DNA from 2 places in the Neptunomonas phycophila genome. Region 1 is predicted to be linked to the other one. Evidence: predicted binding sites of a transcription regulator. Region 1 holds the regulator's gene; the other holds the start of a gene.
What was found. Region 1 encodes FliA, which starts transcription of late flagellar genes. Its sites were predicted from a motif close to CTAAAGTTNNNNNNNNNNCNGCCGATA; they were not measured.
Positions count from the first base shown of each region.

Region 2: BS617_RS10520 (flagellar protein MotY) is a predicted target of FliA. The motif match lies at 3,235-3,261, and genes of this name have one in related genera.

Region 1 covers NZ_MRCI01000001.1:483,348-493,937, forward strand. The annotation lists gene flhA (flagellar biosynthesis protein FlhA) at 1-1,964, shown strand, start outside; gene flhF (flagellar biosynthesis GTPase FlhF) at 2,000-3,496, shown strand; gene BS617_RS02230 (MinD/ParA family protein) at 3,510-4,325, shown strand; gene BS617_RS02235 (RNA polymerase sigma factor FliA) at 4,349-5,062, shown strand; gene cheY (chemotaxis response regulator CheY) at 5,173-5,559, shown strand; gene BS617_RS02245 (protein phosphatase CheZ) at 5,583-6,383, shown strand; gene BS617_RS02250 (chemotaxis protein CheA) at 6,397-8,457, shown strand; gene BS617_RS02255 (protein-glutamate methylesterase/protein-glutamine glutaminase) at 8,480-9,745, shown strand; gene BS617_RS02260 (ParA family protein) at 9,896-10,590, shown strand, end outside.
Region 2 covers NZ_MRCI01000001.1:2,324,928-2,335,517, forward strand. The annotation lists gene BS617_RS10510 (response regulator) at 1-890, opposite strand, end outside; gene BS617_RS10515 (argininosuccinate synthase) at 992-2,218, opposite strand; gene BS617_RS10520 (flagellar protein MotY) at 2,313-3,191, opposite strand; gene rnt (ribonuclease T) at 3,408-4,034, shown strand; gene BS617_RS10530 (OmpA family protein) at 4,101-4,979, opposite strand; gene BS617_RS10535 (peroxiredoxin) at 5,111-5,713, opposite strand; gene grxD (Grx4 family monothiol glutaredoxin) at 5,813-6,148, opposite strand; gene BS617_RS10545 (aspartate aminotransferase family protein) at 6,426-7,628, shown strand; gene argF (ornithine carbamoyltransferase) at 7,676-8,581, shown strand; gene BS617_RS10555 (LysR family transcriptional regulator) at 8,674-9,588, shown strand; gene BS617_RS10560 (carboxymuconolactone decarboxylase family protein) at 9,612-9,995, opposite strand; gene BS617_RS10565 (class II 3-deoxy-7-phosphoheptulonate synthase) at 10,188-10,590, shown strand, end outside.

The DNA.
Region 1 (10,590 bases):
CCATCGTTGTGCTTTTAGTCAGTGTCTACTCACTTAGACCGCTCGATTTTGCAGTTTTTCCGACGATCTTGCTTTTATCTACTTTAATGCGACTAGCCCTGAACGTGGCATCGACACGTGTAGTACTCATGTACGGCCATGAAGGGGGCGACGCTGCCGGTAAAGTAATCGAAGCCTTTGGCTCTGTGGTTATCGGTGGTAACTATGTCGTAGGTATTGTTGTCTTTCTTATCCTGGTCATTATTAACTTTGTCGTTGTTACCAAAGGTGCAGGGCGTATCTCAGAGGTGAGTGCGCGTTTTACGTTGGATGCTATGCCGGGTAAACAGATGGCGATTGATGCTGATTTGAATGCTGGGCTCATTAATCAAGAAGATGCCAAACAGCGGCGTCAGGATGTAACGCAAGAGGCCGACTTTTATGGGGCTATGGATGGTGCTTCTAAGTTTGTGCGGGGCGATGCTGTCGCAGGTATTTTAATTCTGGTTATTAACATTTTAGGCGGCTTGCTAATAGGCTTAATCCAGCATGACTTAAGTTTTGATGTCGCTGTTGAATATTACTCGCTGTTGACGATTGGTGATGGCTTGGTCGCTCAAATTCCTTCGCTTTTACTCTCCACGGCTGCCGCCATCATGGTGACGCGTCAAAACTCGTCTAATGATATGGGTACGCAAATCATTAGTCAGATGTTTGGTTCACCTCGTGCTTTGATAGTAACGGCCGCTATTATGATGATTATGGGTTTGGTTCCGGGTATGCCGCATGTCGCTTTTCTATCATTAGCGGCGGCTTGTGGCGGAGCTGCTTGGTTCCTGATTCGCCAAAAAGAGCGGGCGCGCGTAAAAGCCGAAGTCGAACAGCAGATGAAATCAGAACCGAAAGCCTCCGAATCGCCTGATGATGCCAAGGATCTGGACTGGTCAGATGTAATGCCCGTGGATATGGTGGGGCTTGAAGTAGGTTATCGCTTGATCCCAATGGTGGATAAGCTACAGGGTGGACAACTACTTAATCGCATAAAAGGCGTGCGCAAAAAGCTGTCGCAAGATTTAGGTTTTTTAGTACCTTCTGTTCACATTCGCGATAACTTGGATCTGATGCCTGGAGCTTATCGCATCACTTTGATGGGCGTTGTGGCAGGCGAAGCTGATATTTTTCCAGACCGTGATTTAGCGATTAATCCGGGACAAGTGTTTGGTTCGTTGAAAGGTGTTGAAGTAAAGGATCCCGCATTTGGTTTAGCAGCAACGTGGATTGAGCCTGGGCAGCGGGAGCATGCTCAAACATTAGGTTATACCGTTGTCGATGCCAGTACGGTGGTAGCAACACACTTAAACCAAATTTTACAGAATCACGCTCATGAGCTGCTAGGGCATGAAGAAGTACAGCAATTGTTGGATATGCTGGCAAAAACGTCTCCCAAGTTGGTTGAAGACCTTGTGCCTACCAAACTGTCTATTAGTGTGCTGTTGAAAGTGTTGCAAAACTTGCTCATGGAGCATGTACCGTTGAAAGACTTTCGCAGTGTGGCGGAGGCCTTATCTGATGCGGCCACTCGCACTCAAGACCCCGTTGCGTTGACGGCATCAGTTCGTGTGGCTGTCTCGCGCTTGATTATTCAAACGATTAACGGTCCAGAACCAGAAATACCTGTTGTAACGTTAGATCCTAAATTAGAACAGCTGTTATTAGGATCGGTACAGCAAAGCCAAGGCAGTGACCAAGGGCTAGCGTTGGAGCCGGGTATGGCCGAGCGTTTACAAAACTCTTTGGTTGAAGCCGCACAAAAACAAGAAATGATGGGGCAGCCTTCGATTTTATTAGTTGCTGCACCGGTGAGGCCGCTCATGGCTAAATTTGTCAGGTATAGTGAACAGACAATACATGTGCTTTCTTATCAAGAAATACCAGAGAATAAAAAGATTACTATTGTGTCCACCGTTGGTGGGCAGGCGCGATAGCATGATATTAGACACCCTGAGCACGGATGACTGAGATGAAGGTTAAACGAATATTTGCACCTGATATGAGACAAGCGATGCGCCGGGCCCGGGAAGAGATCGGTCCTGATGCTGTCATTGTTTCCAATCACCGTGTTGCGGGTGGTGTTGAAGTAGTTGCCGCTCATGAACATGAGTTTGAAGCAGCTCAAGCTGAGTTTGCTCGTGAGCAAGCCCATAAAAAAGAACGGGAAGAGCAGGCCGCGGTTCAAGCGGTTAAAACTCGCGCTGATCTAGATGAGGAGCTGCGCAGAGCACGTATGCGCATTGCTGAAGCTCAGGAGGGTGCTGGTGGTTCTAAGCCGTTGGCCGATCATGGTAGCCGTAACCGACAGATCGACCCAGACGACGAAGAGGATCTTAAAATGATTCTAGAGTCGCTAAAACCTAAGCAAGGCACAGATGCAACGCCGGCAATAAATAGGCGGGTACCTAACGATACGCTGGACTGGATGGCAGATGACGATCTAGCTGATGAGCGTTTAGAAACGACTAAGCCTGATGCTTTATCAGCTACCCGAGATCATGTTGCTATTGAGTCCATGCAAGATGAGATCAAACAACTTAAAGCCCTTTTAGAGCAGCAAATGCAAATTTCTTCCCGCAAAGTATGGGTTGAAGAGCGTAAGAGCCGCAGTGATGTGGCGAATCATTCCAATCCTAATAGCATTGAAGGGAAGCTAGCCAAGCGATTTGAACGTGTCGGGTTAGGTGCAAAATTAACCGAGCATTTAATCCACTCAGTAGACCCTAATCTAGAGTTATCAAAAGCATGGCGCTCAGCATTGTCTCGGCTGACAGAGTCTGTGCCTGTTATGAGTGAAGACTATATATCACGTGGCGGGATGATTGCTTTTGTTGGGCCGACAGGCGTGGGCAAAACAACCACTATTGGCAAGCTGGCGGCACGTTACGTATTGCAGCATGGTAGTTCAGGTTTGGCGATGGTCACGACAGATAGCTACCGTATCGCCGCACATGAGCAATTAAAGACCTTTGGTCGTATTTTGGATGTGCCAGTACGGGTAGTTGATGAACAGAACACGCTAGAGGATGTACTCGCTTCGTTGCGCGGGAAGCGTTTAGTGTTAATCGATACCGCAGGGATGAGCCAGCATGAAGGCCCTAGCTTGGCGCAAAAAGCGATGCTTGAGGGCGTGTCGGTACGGATGAAAAAGTTGTTGGTCTTGTCATGCTCAAGTCAGCGTCAAGTTTTAGACGATGCGTACGATAACTATCATAGCATTGGTTTAAATGGGTGCGTGTTAAGTAAGCTGGATGAATCAGGTAGCCTAGGAGAGGCGCTGACATTGGCTGTTGAGCGCAACCTTCCCATAGCCTATGTAACCGATGGACAAAAAGTACCCGATGACATAGAAGTTGCACAGCGCAATGATCTCGTTAGTCGTGCTGTTGTTACCGCTCAAAAAGCGCTGGAACGAGAACGCCAGCGCAGTGCGCCGGGCAGTTCCGCCCTTCCTTCCGCAAGTTGAAGTAGATGTGCACATGAATAGTCACCACCCTGTAAAAGTCATAGCCGTCACTGGCGGTAAAGGCGGCGTTGGTAAAACCAACGTATCAGTGAACTTGTCATTAGCCTTGGGCGAGATGGGTCGCAAAGCTGTGCTGATGGATGCTGATTTAGGTCTAGCCAATGTCGATATAATGTTAGGGCTAAGGCCTAAGCGTAACATTAGTGATGTGTTGGCAGGTGAGTGCCGTTTGACGGATGTGATGTTAGACGTAAACGACAATGTTCGGATCGTGCCTGCCAGTTCTGGTACACAAGCCATGACTTCATTAAGTGCTCACGAGCATGCTGAATTGATCTATGCATTTAATGATGTTGCCGATGAAATGGATGTGTTGATCATTGATACAGCGGCCGGTATATCTGATTCAGTGGTAAGCTTTGTTAGGGCGGCACAAGAGGTACTTGTTGTTGTTTGCGATGAACCAACGTCAATTACTGATGCATATGCCTTGATTAAACTACTCAATCGCGATTATCGTATGACGCGCTTTAGAGTTTTAGCGAACATGGTATACACCGATACCGAAGGTAGGAGCATGTTTAACAAGTTACTTACAGTAACTGACCGGTTCCTTGATGTAACACTTCAATACGTCGGCTCAATACCTTATGATGAGAACGTTCGCAAATCAGTACAGCGACAAGTACCTGTACTTAAAGCGTTTCCAAAGAGTAAAGCCGCATTGGCCTATAAACAGTTAGCTACCCGAGTTGACAGTTGGCCAGTGCAAAGTATGCCGAGAGGCCATTTGGAATTCTTTGTTGAACAATTGGTTCAGGGTGTTTAATTTTCGGGTCTGGAAGGGGCTCCATGTACAACCCGCAAGATACAGCGTCTAGCAATGATTTAATTCAACAGTATGCGCCGTTAGTTAAGCGTATTGCTCACCATTTAATGGGGCGTATGCCTGCGAGCGTACTGTTAGATGACCTAATACAGGCAGGTATGATTGGTTTGCTGGAGGCAGCCAAAAAATATGATGCCACCAAAGGTGCAAGTTTTGAGACCTATGCGGGTATCCGCATACGTGGTTCTATTATCGATGAGGTACGTCGTGGCGACTGGACTCCTCGTTCTGTTCACCGTAATGGTCGCCGAATAAACGAAGCTATCAAAAAAATTGAAGGAGAAACCGGAAGAGATGCTTCAGATTCTGAAATAGCGGCCGAAATGGATATTAGTGTGGCTGAGTATCATGATCTGTTGAAAGACTCTGTGGAAAGCCGGTTATTCAGTTTTGAAGAGCTCACTAGTTCAGACGGTGAAGATACACCAGGACAGCAAGTAACAGGGGATGACCTTGGGCCTAGCATCCATGGTGAGAAAAATGCTTTCAAAAGCGCCCTGGCTAATGCGATCACGACATTGCCGGAGCGAGAAAAACTGGTCTTAGCGCTCTACTACGACGAAGAACTTAACTTAAAAGAAATAGGTGAAGTTTTAGGCGTAAGCGAGTCCCGCGTGAGTCAAATTCACAGTCAAGCAGCCCACCGATTACGTGGTCGACTCAGAGATTGGCAATAAATCTTATCTCTGAGTAGCCATTTTCCAGAAAACTGGTCTAGATTTTAGTCAGGCTAATGTCACATTTAGTTTTTTGCTAGTGTGTATTTCTGAATTTGGGGGATGTTGTCTTGAAAAAAGACATTAAGATTCTTGTAGTAGATGATTTCTCTACAATGAGACGTATTATTAAAAACTTACTGCGCGATCTTGGTTTCAACAATGTTGTTGAAGCAGACGACGGTAAAACGGCCCTGCCTATTCTTCAGCAAGGCGGCATTCAATTTCTAGTGACCGATTGGAACATGCCAGGCATGACGGGAATCGATCTCGTTAAAGTAGTCCGTGCTGATCCTAACCTAAAATCAATACCCATCTTGATGGTAACTGCGGAAGCCAAGCGCGAGCAAATAATTGCAGCTGCTCAGGCTGGCGTTAATGGTTATGTTGTTAAACCATTTACGGCCGCTGTGCTGAAAGAAAAACTCGAAAAAATCTTCCAGCGTATTGATGGTTAAGCAGACCAAAGGTAGTTAGCACTATGTCCGAATCAGATATTTCAATAGGTCTGGGTAACTTTGAAGATGGGCTTCGCGCCAAGGCTGAGGAGCTTATGCTGGCCACTCAGCAGGGTGACTTAAGCTCGGCTATGAACATTATCCAAGAGCTTCAAGAGTTCCGCCATCATGCCTTTTACAATGAAGTAGGCCACTTAACGCGAGGTTTGCATGAGGCGATCAAGTCTTTTTCGGCCTCAGTGGATGTCGAACAATTCAGTAACATTGACCCTGGTGGTTCTATTCCCATCATGGAAGATGCGACTGAGCGCCTTAATTATGTCATTGAGCTGACAGAAAAAACGGCTCATGAAACCATGGATAGAGTCGATAAGTCTCTATTGTTGGTTTCCAGGATGGATGATCAGACTGACAGATTTAAAAACCTTTTGTCTCTCGTAGGTCAGCTAGAAGGTGAGTATGAAGGTCTTCGAGGTGTGTACGATAGAACCTGTCAGTTAGAGCAAGAATCAGCCGATACTGTTTCAGAAATGCGAGAACAATTAACCGAAATACTGGTTGCCCAGAGCTCGCAGGATCTATCTGGACAGTTGATCAGAAAAGTAATAACGCTGGTAACCCAATTGGAAGCCAGCCTTGTTCATTTAGTAGAGATGGCCTCTAAAGTCGAAAGCATTAGCGGTGTTGAATCCTTAGCTAAAGAGCAAGTTCACAATAAAAAAGACCCGATTGCAGCAGAAGGTCCACAACTAGCAGGAAGAAATCCTGACGTTGCTACCTGTCAAGACGATGTTGACGATCTGCTATCGAGCTTAGGTTTTTGATTAGGAGCTTCCTATGGGTTTGGATGTAGATAACGAAATTCTTGAAGACTTTCTTGTTGAGGCGGGAGAAATTCTCGAGTTGCTATCAGAGCAATTGGTAGATCTTGAGAAAAGCCCAGACGACAAAGATTTACTAAATGCCATATTTCGAGGATTTCATACCGTAAAAGGCGGCGCAGGCTTCTTGCAGTTAGAGGCCATGGTTGAGTGTTGCCACAAAGCAGAAAACCTGTTTGATTTGCTGCGCAATGGTGAAGTAAAAATCACATCTGATTTAATGGATGTCGTTTTGCAGTCATTGGATACGCTCAACAGCATGTTTGATGATGTAAGGGGTGGCCAGTCCCCATCGCCAGCGTCACCCTCGCTATTGAGTGCTTTGCAAGCTTACTGTGAGGGGCGTGTACCTGATGCGGCCGGTAAAGCGGCCCCAGCGGCGCCTTCCCAGCCTATAGAATCTGTATCTGAACCCGCTCCGGTTGCTGCACCGAAAGCTACGCCAGCACCTGTAGCGAAACCGGCTGCCGGCTCGGCTGATGATGAATTCGATATGCTGCTCAATGATGTAGCACCCCTACAAGAGCAGCCTGTTAGTGATGATTTGATCACTGAAGATGAGTTCGAGTCTCTGTTGAACGAGCTGCATGGCGAAAACGGAGCTCCCGGTATGGAAAACGATACATCCGTCCCTCAAGTTAGCGAATCAGCCAGTTCTGATTTGATTACCGATGATGAATTCGAAAGCTTGTTAGATGATCTCCAAGCTCAAGGTCAAGGCGCTTTTGCTCAAAGTGAAGCGCCTAGTGAGGAAGCGCCAGCGCAACCTACAGAATCAAGCGAACCAAGTTTGCCGGTGAGCACGGCTTCGGCTCCTGCACCGCAGAAAAACAATCAAAAAGCTCCCCCTCCCGAGAGTAATGTGCGAGTCGATACGCGCTTGCTTGATAAAATTATGAACATGGTCGGTGAGCTAGTATTAGTGCGTAACCGTTTGGTGCGTTTAGGCGCATCACGCGAAGATGAAGAAATGGCAAAAGCCTTAGGCACACTGGATATGGTTACAGCTGACTTACAAATGTCAGTGATGAAAACACGTATGCAGCCGGTGAAAAAGGTCTTTGGTCGCTTCCCGCGCTTGATTCGAGACCTATCCCGTAGTTTGAAGAAGGAAATTCGTCTTGAGCTGCGAGGTGAAGAAACCGATTTAGATAAAAACTTGGTGGAAGCGTTAGCTGATCCGCTGATTCACTTAGTGCGTAACTCCGTCGATCACGGTATCGAAGCGCCAGAAGTGCGTGAAGGTGTAGGGAAACCGCGTGAAGGTCACGTATTGCTCTCTGCGGAGCAGGAAGGCGATCACATCTTGTTAGTTATTCAAGATGATGGTGCCGGCATGGACCCCGAAAAACTGCGTAAAATTGCTGTTAGTCGTGGTGTGCTGGATCAAGAAGCTGCTAACAGACTGTCTGATCAAGAATGCTTCAACTTGATTTTCCAAGCAGGGTTTTCAACCAAAACAGAAGTCTCTGACGTGTCAGGCCGAGGCGTGGGTATGGACGTGGTGAAAACCAAAATTACCCAGCTTAATGGTACGTTAAATATAGACTCTGTCATTAATCAAGGGACGCGCATAGCTATTCAAGTGCCATTAACCTTGGCGATTATGCCGACCCTAATGGTTATTTTGGAAGATCAAGCATTCGCTTTACCGTTGGTCAATGTGAATGAAATCTTCAATCTCGATTTGCGTAAAACAAACGTTGTTGATGGGCAGCAAGTTATTATCGTGCGCGACCAGGCATTACCGCTATTCCATATGAAGCGTTGGCTAGTTGAGGGGCAAGAGTCTACTGATCTACCTGAGCAAGGCCATGTGGTTATCGTAACGGTAGGTACAATGCGTGTTGGATTTGTAGTGGACCAGTTAGTGGGGCAGGAAGAAGTGGTAATTAAGCCGCTAGGTTCGATACTGCATGGTACCCCTGGATTGTCTGGTGCGACTATAACGGGCGATGGGCGTATCGCATTAATTATTGATATACCTAATCTGCTTAAAAATTACGCGTCTACCTAACTCAGTATTGGCGGGAATCTAAATGCAGCCAATCAGGGTTTTAATTGTTGATGATTCAGGCTTTTTTCGAAAGCGGATTCATGACCTAGTCGCTAAGGACGATCGTTTGATTGTGGTGGGAGCTGCTTCAAACGGTCGAGAAGCCGTTGCTAAGTGCAAGCAGCTTAAGCCTGATGTAGTGACAATGGATGTTGAAATGCCAGACATGAATGGTATTGATGCCGTCCAGATTATAATGCGCGATAGTCCCACATCTATCTTGATGTTGTCTTCTCTTACTCGTCAGGGCGCTAACATTACACTGAAGGCACTAGAGGCAGGTGCCTCTGATTTTTTAACAAAGGATATCCGTAACTGGACCTCCACTTCTAACTTGGTTCACAATGAGTTTACTGAGCGGTTGGTTAAGTTAGGTCGTCGTCGGCGATTTGAGCAAACCAGTTCGGATCAATCTATGTCGCGACCTTCCCTGTCGCGTAGGCCTACACCTACATCTTCACCTACGCATGGGCGGATAGGTGGCCCTTCTGTTAATGACGGTATATCTGCTCAGCGAGCGATCACTGCCAAAGGTGCAATGATGAATGCGGATAATCGCAAAGACGATCGTAGTGTATTACAGAGCGCAAACCACAGTGGAACCGCAGGTTCTGGTCAGCAGACGCGTGCAGCACTGGCGGTTCGTCAGGCCGCAGGAAATACAGCCGCATTCCCTAGCCAATGTCGGTTGGTCGTCATTGGAGCCTCAACTGGCGGCCCAGCGGCATTGCAAAAGATACTAAGCGAATTACCGGCTCAATTTCCCTACCCAATCATTCTCGTTCAGCACATGCCTAAAGCATTTACTAATGTTTTTGCCGCTCGTCTTAACCAGCAGTGTTCAATTACGGTGAAAGAAGCGGAAGACGGCGATAATTTGCGGCCAGGTACCGCTTATCTTGCACCGGGTGGCCATCAGTTAGTGGTTGATCCACGTCGTCCAGATCGAGTACGTGTATTAGAGAGTGATGAGCGAGTGACGTATCGCCCTAGTGTTGACATAACCTATGCGTCAGCAGCTAAAGCGCTGGGTAATCGAGTACATGCTATTATTCTAACGGGTATGGGAGCCGACGGGGCTGATGGCGCTCGCCTGCTTAAAAAGGCGGGGGCGACTATTTGGGCGCAAAATAAAGAAAGCTGCACCATCTATGGTATGCCCCAAGCCATTGTCAAATCCGGTTTGGCTGATGAAGTGTTAGATCTAAATGCAATTGGTGGATTGTTGAGCCGCGCAGGTCGACGATAAGCAGCTTTCTAACGAACTTATTGACTGTTAGCTACTTTTTAAGAATAGATCATCATAAAAAAGACATCGCGGCCGATACTATTCATCTATACTGCTGATATAAATCAGTGAGTTAATAAAAAAGTCTATCGTTTTTTTTGGGATAACCGTATGCAAGTATGGGCAATTGCAAACCAGAAAGGTGGTGTCGGTAAAACGACCACGGTCGTTTCCTTAGCAGGATTGTTGGCCGAGGTTGGATATCGCGTTTTATTGGTCGATCTAGACCCGCATGGATCACTAACCAGTTATTTCGGATACGAGCCTGATGACTTAGAGCACAGTGTTTATGATTTATTTGCGCACAGTGGCGAAGTTACCGAAAAACAAGTGGCTTCATTAATCCGCGACACCAATGTGGATAAAATCCAAATCTTACCGGCTTCTACGGCGTTAGCGACTTTAGAGCGTCGTGCGGTAGAACACGAAGGCATGGGGCTGCAAGTTGCGCGTGCTTTGCGCCACCAAAAAACCGTTTATGACTATGTTTTGATTGATAGCCCACCCGTTTTGGGTGTATTGATGGTGAATGCACTGGCGGCGTGTAATCACCTTATCATTCCGGCACAAACAGAATTTCTGGCCTTAAAAGGTCTGGAGCGTATGATCAGAACCATTAGTATGATTAATCGCGCGCGTAAGAAAAAGTTAGCTTACACGATCATTCCAACTTTTTATGATCGCCGTACACAGGCATCGGTAGGCTGTTTACGTGAGCTACATAAGCGCTATCCAGATGAGCTGGCCAGTGCAGTCGTTCCTATTGATACAAAATTTCGTAATGCCAGTATGAAAGGTGTTGTACC
Region 2 (10,590 bases), 1.8 Mb from region 1:
CGCGAGAAGTCCATTGTGCTTTGAAAGGCTTCCACGGCCAAAGCCCACTCGGCAAAAAAAGCGGCAATATTGCCCAAAGCCGCATGGGATTGCGGAACGGTAGGCTGCATCATCACTGCTTTTCTCATGGTCGTAATAGCCACCCCTGATTGGCCCGCCACCTGAAAGCTTTGCGCAAGGCACTTGTAGGCATCAATGGATACTATTTGATGATCAATAATATCTTGCAAGCATTGCTGTGAATCTTGGTATTTGCCTTGGGAAAAAAATGTAATACCTAACCCCAATTTAGCCCAGTTTTGCCGACGCGTTGAGACCACCTTTTTAAAGACCTTCTCTGCTTGGCTATAGTCCTGCAAGGCTAAAAAGCAAATCCCTGACATACGATTTAAGTAACTAGCCAAAGCAGGATAAAAACTCGCGAGCTTCTCACAATAAATCAGGGCTTTATTCCACTCCTGCTGATCCATTGCTTCTTCAACCCGGTACACAGCCCGCTTTACACGTTGAACTTTTTCTAAACGCGGAGCCAATCGATCTCGGGATAGCGGCTTAGCCAAATAAATATCAGGAGCGGCACTCAAGGACCCCACCAGTAATGAAACATCGGGGTTAGTGAGCAACACGGTAACAGTACGATGTAAAGGCAAGTGCTCGGCCAAGGCTTCCTGGATGACCTGAAGCCCATTTTTTTGCCCCTTACCCAGATCATATGAAACCAGCAATAAGTCATAGCGAACACTGCGCAAATAAGACAGCGCCATGTTAACAGACGAAGCGACATCAATTTTATCGAATGATAGCGCCCCCACTATCTCTCGGTGATGACTGATTTCACCCAACTGTGAATCAACGATTAACGCTGAACTACTCGACACGTTTTTAGGCATTATGGACTTCTTACTACCGAAACTGTCTTCAGACTATTAGAAAAAATCCATTTATACAAAAAAGCCCGCATATTAGCGGGCTTTAAAAGAGACAGTCGCTGTTAGTCTTTTAACAAATCACGACCTTTGCTTGCAGCGATACGCATGCGTAATGCATTCAGTTTGATAAAACCTTCAGCATCTTTTTGATCGTAAGAGCCTGCATCATCTTCAAATGTTGCAATCGATTCATCAAACAAGCTGTCATTTGAACGACGTCCCACCACAGAGACATTACCTTTGTACAACTTAACGCGTACGTCACCATTTACATGGCGCTGGCTATAGTCGATCATTTGCTGCATCATTTTACGTTCTTCTGACCACCAGAATCCGTTATAAATCAGCTCAGCGTACTTCGGCATCATGCTATCTTTCAAATGCGCCGCTTCACGGTCTAGCGTAATAGATTCAATAGCTCGATGAGCACGCATCATAATAGTACCGCCCGGTGTTTCGTAGCAGCCACGGGCTTTCATGCCGACAAAACGGTTTTCAACTATATCTAGGCGACCAATACCATTCGCTCCACCGACTTTGTTCAGTGTTTCAAGAACCGTTGCTGGAGATAGCTCTTCACCATCAATTGCAACAATATCACCGTTCTTATATGTCAGCTCTAGGTATGTTGGCTCATTCGGTGCAGCTTCAGGAGAAACCGACCAACGCCACATATCTTCTTCTGCTTCAGACCATGGATCTTCTAACAAACCGCCTTCATAAGAGATATGCAATAAGTTAGCATCCATTGAGTATGGAGACTTTTTCTTTTTGCCCGAGAAATCAACCGGAATATCATGCTCAGCGCAATAAGCCATCAAGGTTTCGCGAGACGTTAGATCCCATTCACGCCAAGGGGCGATAACATGAACGCCTGGCTTTAGTGCATACGCACCCATTTCGAAACGAACTTGGTCATTACCTTTGCCCGTTGCACCGTGAGATATAGCATCCGCACCCGTTTCGTTTGCAATCTCAACTAGACGCTTGGCAATTAGAGGGCGTGCGATGGATGTACCGAGGAGGTACTCTCCTTCATAAATAGTGTTGGCACGGAACATTGGGAAAACAAAGTCACGTACAAACTCTTCACGCAGATCTTCGATGTAAATCTCTTTAACACCTAGGGCTGCAGCTTTTGCTCGCGCGGGTTCCACTTCTTCGCCCTGCCCCAGGTCAGCTGTGAAAGTCACTACTTCACAGTTATAGGTTTCCTGCAGCCAGCGGACGATAACAGATGTATCCAATCCACCTGAATAGGCCAGTACTACCTTTTTAATATCGGACATTCATTTGCTCCACTGAAATATGGCCGCTATGCAGCCTACTTTTAAAGTCATACCAAACGCGAGATTATAACACCGAAAGAAACGAATTACTGCATCACTCCCGCTCAAGCCTGATGGTCGCGCGACGGTTGCGAGCACGGTTAGCTTTGGAGTTATTGGGAACCGCTGGATACCGCTCTCCGTGGTAACGAGTGGTAATCATCTCCTCACTAATCCCATTAGCAACGAGATAACGCGTTATGTCTTCCGCACGCTGTTTAGATAGATCCCGATTTAATAAACGCCTTCCCGCATTATCAGAATGCCCATCAACATATAACTCTTTCACCTTAGGATCTGTTTTAACGTACTCAATAATAAGATCTAAGCGATCCTTACTGGCGTCTGACAAGCGCCATTGAGCAGGCGGGTACAATACGGCGGTGCGAGCAACTTGCCGATAATTCACAGGCAACAGCTCATCAACGCATGCTATGTAATCACTGTAAGACTTTTGAAAATTAGCGGCCGACAGCGCGACTCTTGCTCGCTCACCGCTCCCTAACCAATTCGACATTGTGAAGGTAGGCGACATGCCTTGAAATAACGATACTAGCATTTCACCGGCATATTGCTCGCTAACCATTAATGGCTTGATTTGATCTGGTGAAGAAGCTGCCGGTACCGATAATTGAGCAATATACTTTGGCGCCAACCCGGGCTGCCACGGTGATGCTTCGGCCACTAAACGCACGTCACCAGAAAAGCTGCCTTTTTGCGTGGGCGACAACTCAAACACCGCCTTTTCACCGGCTTCATGAAAAAAACTTCCACGACCAAAGGTTGGCACCTCTTGTGATAGGCGGCAGTAAAATTTTGATGTTTCTACATCCCATACCGACTGATCAATACTGGCCATAAAAGTTACCGCCATTACAAAAGGAGCACTTAACACGGCCCAGCTTACTAAGGCTAAACGGATTATTTGTATCATATTAACAATTTACGACTCACAAAAATTTACGGTATGTTTACGCTATCGGCCTAAAGAAACACAGCTTAACCAGTGAAATTGATAGACACAGGCAAAGCCAACCCTTTTTCTGTGTTTGGCCTTACCTATCACGGCTGATAGAATGTCGGCTAACCCTCTATATTACAAGCAGCCTAGTAAGGAATTCTCTTGAATCATCGCTCATCCGCTCAATTAATGGCAGAACGCTTCCGTGGCTACCTACCTGTTGTCATTGACGTTGAAACAGCTGGTTTTAACGCAAAAACCGATGCGCTACTTGAGATTGCCGCTGTCACATTAACCATGGACGAACAAGGCTATTTAATTGTCGACCAAAGCTTTGTTGCTGAAGTTGCCCCCTTCGAAGGTGCCAACCTAGAGCAGGCCGCTCTCGATTTTACGGGAATCGACCCTTTTTCACCGGAAAGAGAAGCGATTTCTGAATTAGAAGCCCTTGAGCTCATCTTTAAACCAATCCGCAAAGCAGTAAAAGCACATGGCTGTAAGCGCGCTATTTTGGTTGGTCACAATGCATCATTCGACCAAGGCTTTGTCAACGAAGCTGCTGCGCGCAGTGATATAAAGCGCAACCCCTTCCACCCTTTTTCATCATTTGACACAGCCACATTAGCTGGCCTAGCTTACGGACAGACGGTGTTAGCCAAAGCGTGTGATGTTGCCGGTATACCGTTTGATGGAAAACAAGCCCATTCCGCGCTGTATGATACGGAAAAAACAGCTGAGCTATTTTGTGGCATTATCAACCGCTGGAAAGATTTAGGTGGTTGGGACATGGTCTTAGACTTACAAGAGCACGATTAAACGAAACCGTAATTCCTCATAAAAAAGGCAGCTCTCGCTGCCTTTTTTATTCACTCGCTCATAGCATTAAATGACAGGAACCAGTGCAACTCGGCGATTAACCGCCCGCCCTGCTTCAGTATCATTTGTTGCGACAGGACTACTTTCACCATAACCGATAGCGTTCATACGCTCAGTTGATATTCCCTTAGACGCCAAATAAGCCATGACAGAATCTGCACGTGCTTGAGACAGGTTCTTGTTATAGGAAGCCGATCCTACGGAGTCCGTATGCCCTTCAACTGTAAATTTACTGCTGCTTGCGCTCAACACCTCAGCGACGTTATCCAAGATAGCTTTAGCTGCAGACGTTAAACGGCTTGATTTATATTCGAAGTTAACACCCTCTAACGACAACTTATCGACAGCAGGACAGCCAGAAAGATCAACCGATACACCAACCGGTGTTGCCGGGCAGATATCGTTTGCATTAGCCACGCCATCAAGATCTTCATCTGCTGGGCAACCCGCTGGGTCTACTTCAACCCCTGCTGGTGTTTCTGGACACTGATCCAAAACATTCACAACACCGTCGGCATCTGAATCGAGTTGGCAACCACGCCCATCAACCGGAGCGCGCGCAGGTGTACCGGGGCACTGATCAGCTCGGTTCACAATACCATCTTGGTCGCTATCCAGCTCACAACCTTTGCCCGTTTTAATTTCATTTGCCTCACAGACAGGCTCTTTGTGACAGATCAAATATGCCACTCCAGCACCGACCAAAGCACCTGCGGCACCCTGATTATCAGCAGCTTGAGCAACAGCGCCACCAGCCAATGCACCTGCGGCAACACAAAAAGGTGTACTCTGCTCCCACTTAGCTGAAGGCACTTCTGCACAACCCACAACCAATGCTGCCACACCCAATACAGATAACATCTTAAATTGACTGGCTTTACTCATTCTTTACTTCCTCATAAATTCCGGTTCGGAATTGATCCATGTGATTAACTGCAGGCTATATTACACCAGAAAAAATGAACAAAAAAAAACCCGTATCATTAAATACGGGTTTTATATTCAAAAAGAACTAATTACAGCTTGTCAGACGACTCTGAAAGGTATTTAGCTACGCCGTCAGTAGACGCTTGCATACCTTTATCACCTTTATTCCAACCAGCTGGGCAAACTTCGCCATGCTCTTCATGGAATTGAAGCGCGTCAAATAAACGGATCAACTCTTCCATGTTACGACCTAGTGGTAAATCATTAACGATTTGCGAACGTACATTACCTTCTTTGTCGATAATGAAAGCACCACGGAAAGCAACACCACCTTCAGCTTCAACATCGTACGCTTTGCAGATTTCGTGCTTTGTGTCGGCAACTAATGTGTATTTAACTGGACCAATACCACCCGAGTTAACAGGTGTGTTACGCCACGCGTTGTGAGTAAATTGAGAATCGATAGAAACACCGATAACTTCTACGCCACGCTCTTCAAATGCGCTCATACGCTTATCTAATGCGATCAACTCAGATGGGCAAACGAATGTGAAGTCTAACGGGTAAAAGAAAACTAAACCGTACTTCCCTTTGATTGCTTCTTTCAAGTTGTATGCATCTACAATTTCACCAGTGCCAAGTACTGCTGCCGCTGTAAAGTCCGGCGCTTGCTTTCCTACTAATACACCCATGATTTTCTCCGTTTTTATCTATCGTTAGGTAAAACTTAACAAACCCGCATTGTAAGGTTTGTTCATAAAACTTTAATGACGAACAATTGACATAATGGCTTATTCAGCAGGTGTCTCGTCAGACTCAGCCGCTGCTTTGACCATTGTTTCAAGTTCACCTGATGCATGCAGTTCTGTCACTATATCGCATCCGCCCACTAATTCGCCGTTAATCCACAACTGCGGAAACGTAGGCCAGTTAGCGTACTTGGGTAATTCAGAACGAATCTCAGGATTTTCTAAAATGTTAACAAACGCAAAACGCTCACCACATGACATAAGTGCTTCAACCGTACGAGAAGAAAACCCGCACTGAGGGAAACGTGGTGTTCCCTTCATATATAACAAAATAGAGTTTTTTTCGATCTGGTCTTTAATAGTATCTATAACGCTCATTAGCTTACCTTCTCACGTCTTGCGACTCATTAACCGTGTGAATTTATCTGTAAAAATCCTACCACATACCCTAGCTAATTACTTGGTCAATACAAAAAATTAAGCGGGTTTATCGAGTCCAAATTGCTACAGTCATCCGTTTACCTGCTATATTGTGCCTTTACTATCTTTTTCAAGCTTTCCGACGGGAAGTTGCTAAAAATAGATAGTGACAATAGAATGCCTTTCTTTATTTGGCAGCTAAGGCTGCCTTTTTGCGTTGTACGGGAGATTGAACATGGCGCAGCAGTCCTTGATGAACACTTATAATCGGCTCTCGGTTAGCTTTGAGTCCGGTGAGGGCGCTTGGCTGTTTGATACTGATGGTAATCGCTACCTTGATGCTTTATCAGGTATTGCGGTGTGTGGCTTAGGCCATTCTCACCCTGCCATAACCAAAGCCATTACTGAGCAAGCAAGCAAACTTATCCATACCTCTAATTTGTACCGAATCCCTCTACAGGAACAGCTAGGGGATCGCCTCACTGAAATTGCTGGCATGGATAGTGTGTTTTTTGCTAACTCCGGCGCTGAGGCAAACGAAGCAGCTATTAAAATTGCTCGCAAATTTGGCCATGCTAAAGAGATCGAAGCCCCTGCTATTATCGTCATGGATGGATCATTCCACGGTCGGACATTGGCAACACTGAGCGCTACTGGCAACCGAGCAACGCAAGCCGGATTTGAACCTCTTGTGAGTGGTTTTATTCGCGCGCCTTTTAACGATGCTAACGCGGTTCGCTCAATTGCAGCCAGCAATAAGAATGTCGTTGCTATTTTAGTTGAGCCCATCCAAGGTGAAGCGGGTATACGTATCCCCGATAGCGAGTATTTAGCTGAGCTGCGCGACATTTGCGACGAAAACGATTGGCTACTCATGCTTGACGAAGTACAAACTGGCAATGGACGAACTGGTCGCTATTTCGCCTACCAACATACCTATATTGTGCCAGACGTTGTGACTACGGCTAAAGGGCTTGGCAATGGTTTTCCTATAGGGGCCTGCTTAGCAAAAGGTCGCGCCGCCGAAGTGTTCATGCCTGGATCCCATGGTTCCACCTTTGGCGGAACGCCATTGGCTTGTGCTGTTGGTTTAGCCGTTACAGAAACTATTATGCAAGAAAACCTGTGTGATCGTGCGGCCGAATTAGGTGACCGTATGCTTCAAGGCTTCAAAGAAAACCTTGAAGGCATGCCCTATATCCGTGAAGTTCGCGGCAAAGGCTTAATGATTGCTATCGAGCTTACCGAAGCAGGCACCGAATTAGCCGTGCTCGCTAAAGTAAAAGGCATCTTACTTAACATCACTGGTGGCGGGAAAGTTATTCGATTATTGCCCCCTCTCATTATGACTGATGCCGAAGCAGACCTACTGGTCAACACGCTATGTAAGCTGATTAAAATTTATGCAGCCGACGAGCGTTCAAAACCGAGAAAATAAAGACCGAAAAGGTCCATAAGGAAAGCCGTCGGAGACGGCAAGAATGTATGAATACAAAACACTTCCTAACATTGAAGGATTTAACTTCTGACGAGTTAAAACAGCTACTTAGCCGGGCTACCGAATTAAAAGAGATGCGTAACCGAGGTGAAGTATACGAGCCGCTTGCCAACAAAGTAATGGCAATGATTTTTGAGAAATCATCGACTCGGACGCGTGTTTCATTTGAAGCAGGTATGGCCCAGCTAGGTGGGCATGCCATGTTTTTATCTTCACGCGACACCCAATTGGGTCGCGGTGAACCAGTAGAAGACTCGGCACGCGTCATTTCAAGCATGGTTGATGTTGTTATGATCCGGACGTATAGCCATGAGATTGTTGAAACCTTTGCGCAACATTCACGCGTTCCAGTCATCAATGCACTAACCGATGATTACCACCCATGCCAGCTATTAGCAGACATGCAAACATTTGTGGAACACCGTGGCGATATCAAAGGTAAAACGGCGGCATGGATAGGCGACGGCAACAACATGTGCCAATCTTACATGAATGCGGCGGCTATCTTAGATTTCCACTTAAACATTGCTTGCCCTAAAGGGTTTGAGCCTAAAGCCGAATTGCTTGAAGAATACAAAGATCGCATCACATTGACTCACTCACCAAAAGAGGCCGTTAAGGGTGCACACCTTGTAACAACGGATGTGTGGGCTTCAATGGGACAAGAAGACGAACAAGAAACTCGTTTAAAGCGGTTTGAAGGCTTTCAAGTAACACCTGAATTAATGGATTTAGCGGATAAAGACGCTTTATTCATGCACTGCCTTCCTGCACATCGTGGCGAGGAAGTCAGCGAAGAAATGATGGAAGACCCGCGCTCAGTTGTTTTTGACGAAGCTGAAAACCGCTTACATGCACAAAAAGCACTGTTAGAGTTTTTGCTCGTTAATTAGCGCGATGCCGGCCTTTATAATAAATATTGGCCGGCTTGCCTTCTTTCCGTCTAAACTATACCTACTGTTGTTAGGCCATTCAGGATTGAGGCATGATCGAATTACGACATTTAAAAACACTGTCCGCACTCAGAGATGCAGGTAGCCTAGTCGAGGCTGCTGACCGAGTTCATCTGACGCAATCAGCACTATCGCATCAGATTAAAGATCTTGAAGATCGCCTGAACTGCTCCCTCTTTATTCGAAAAACCAAACCTATATGCTTTACTTCTGCAGGCCAACGTTTGCTTACCCTCGCTGACGAAGTACTTCCCATGATCCGCAATACCGAACGGGATATCGCACGCTTGGCTGGCGGAGAGGCTGGAAGGCTCAACATCAGTATTGACTGCCATAGTTGCTTTGACTGGCTTATGCCCACCATTGACCATTTCAGACAACATTGGCCAGAAGTAGAAATGGACTTATCCAGCGGCTTTACATTTCAACCATTACCGGCACTCGCTCGTGGCGATCTAGATCTTGTTATTACGTCTGATCCAGAACCTCGTGCAACCATAACTTACATACCATTATTTAGTTATGAGTCATTATTGGCTGTTGGTAAACGCCATCGCTTAGCAAACAAAAAGTACGTGCACGCAACCGATCTAGAAAGCGAAACGGTAATCACCTACCCGGTTGACCAAAACCGCTTAGATTTATTTACGCGCTTTTTGGAACCTGCAGGCGTAGAGCCACATGATACCCGCACCGCAGAACTCACCCTGATGATTTTACAACTAGTCGCTAGCGGGCGCGGTGTTGCTGCCTTACCTAACTGGGCTTTACACGAATACCTGCAGCGCGATTATGTGGCTGCCAAATCACTCGGTGAGCGTGGCGTATGGTGCACTCTTTACGCAGCAATTAGAGAAGACCAGAAAAACTCAGAGTTCATGGTCGACTTTTTAGACACGGCCAAGCAAGTCTCTTTTAGCACTCTGACCGGTATTCGCTCAGCTTAAGCATGCGCCCTACCTGACGAGCATCACTCGTCAGGGTTCCAGGCTTCAATCACTTCCTTAGCTGCTCTAAATGCCTCTTGAGCCGCTGGAGCACCACAATACACAAGCGACTGAAGCAAGACTTCCTGAATTTCTTCAGGTGAGCACCCATTTCGCAGTGCCCCCCGAACATGCCCTTTGAGCTCTGTTGGAGCCTTGAGTGCAGCCAGCATAGCGATAGTCACTAAACTACGTGTTTTTCGAGGAAGCCCAGACCTTTGCCAAGTCGATCCCCATGCATGTTCATTTATCCACTCTTGTAGTGGCTCAGTAAACGGTGTCGTATTATCGATGGCTTTTTGAACAAATTCTTCACCCATCACCTCTGTTCTTACTTGCAACCCTTTTTGCCAATCATCTTTAGACATCGTAACCCCCTCGCATTTTGTGTTGATTGCAACGCTAGGTTGCCTTTATATAAAACTAAGCATTTTGTTATAACCCATTACACACGACAGGCTAACAATGAACTACGTCTTATGTGCATCGACCGCTTGTATAATCACAGCGATACCTTACACTGGATTGCTTAATTGACTATTGGAAAAACGTACTAAGCCATGAGTATTTGGACACCGACCAGCTGGAGAAGCAAACCTATTTTACAGCAACCTGAATACAGCAATGCTGATCATGTTGCTCAAGTCGAATCACAACTAGCCGCCCTTCCGCCGCTTGTATTTGCAGGTGAGATACGCTCTTTACGCAAAAACTTGGCAGATGTGGCCGCCGGAAACGCTTTTTTATTACAAGGCGGAGATTGCGCTGAAACGTTTAACGAATTTAGTGCCAATAAAATTCGAGATACTTTTAAAGTTATGCTTCAGATGGCGGTTGTTATGACCTTTGCTGGCAGCGTTCCTGTGGTAAAAGTCAGCCGAATGGCCGGGCAATTTGCCAAACCGCGCTCATCGTCTCATGAAACGCTCGACGGTGTATCGTTACCAAGTTACCGCGGTGATA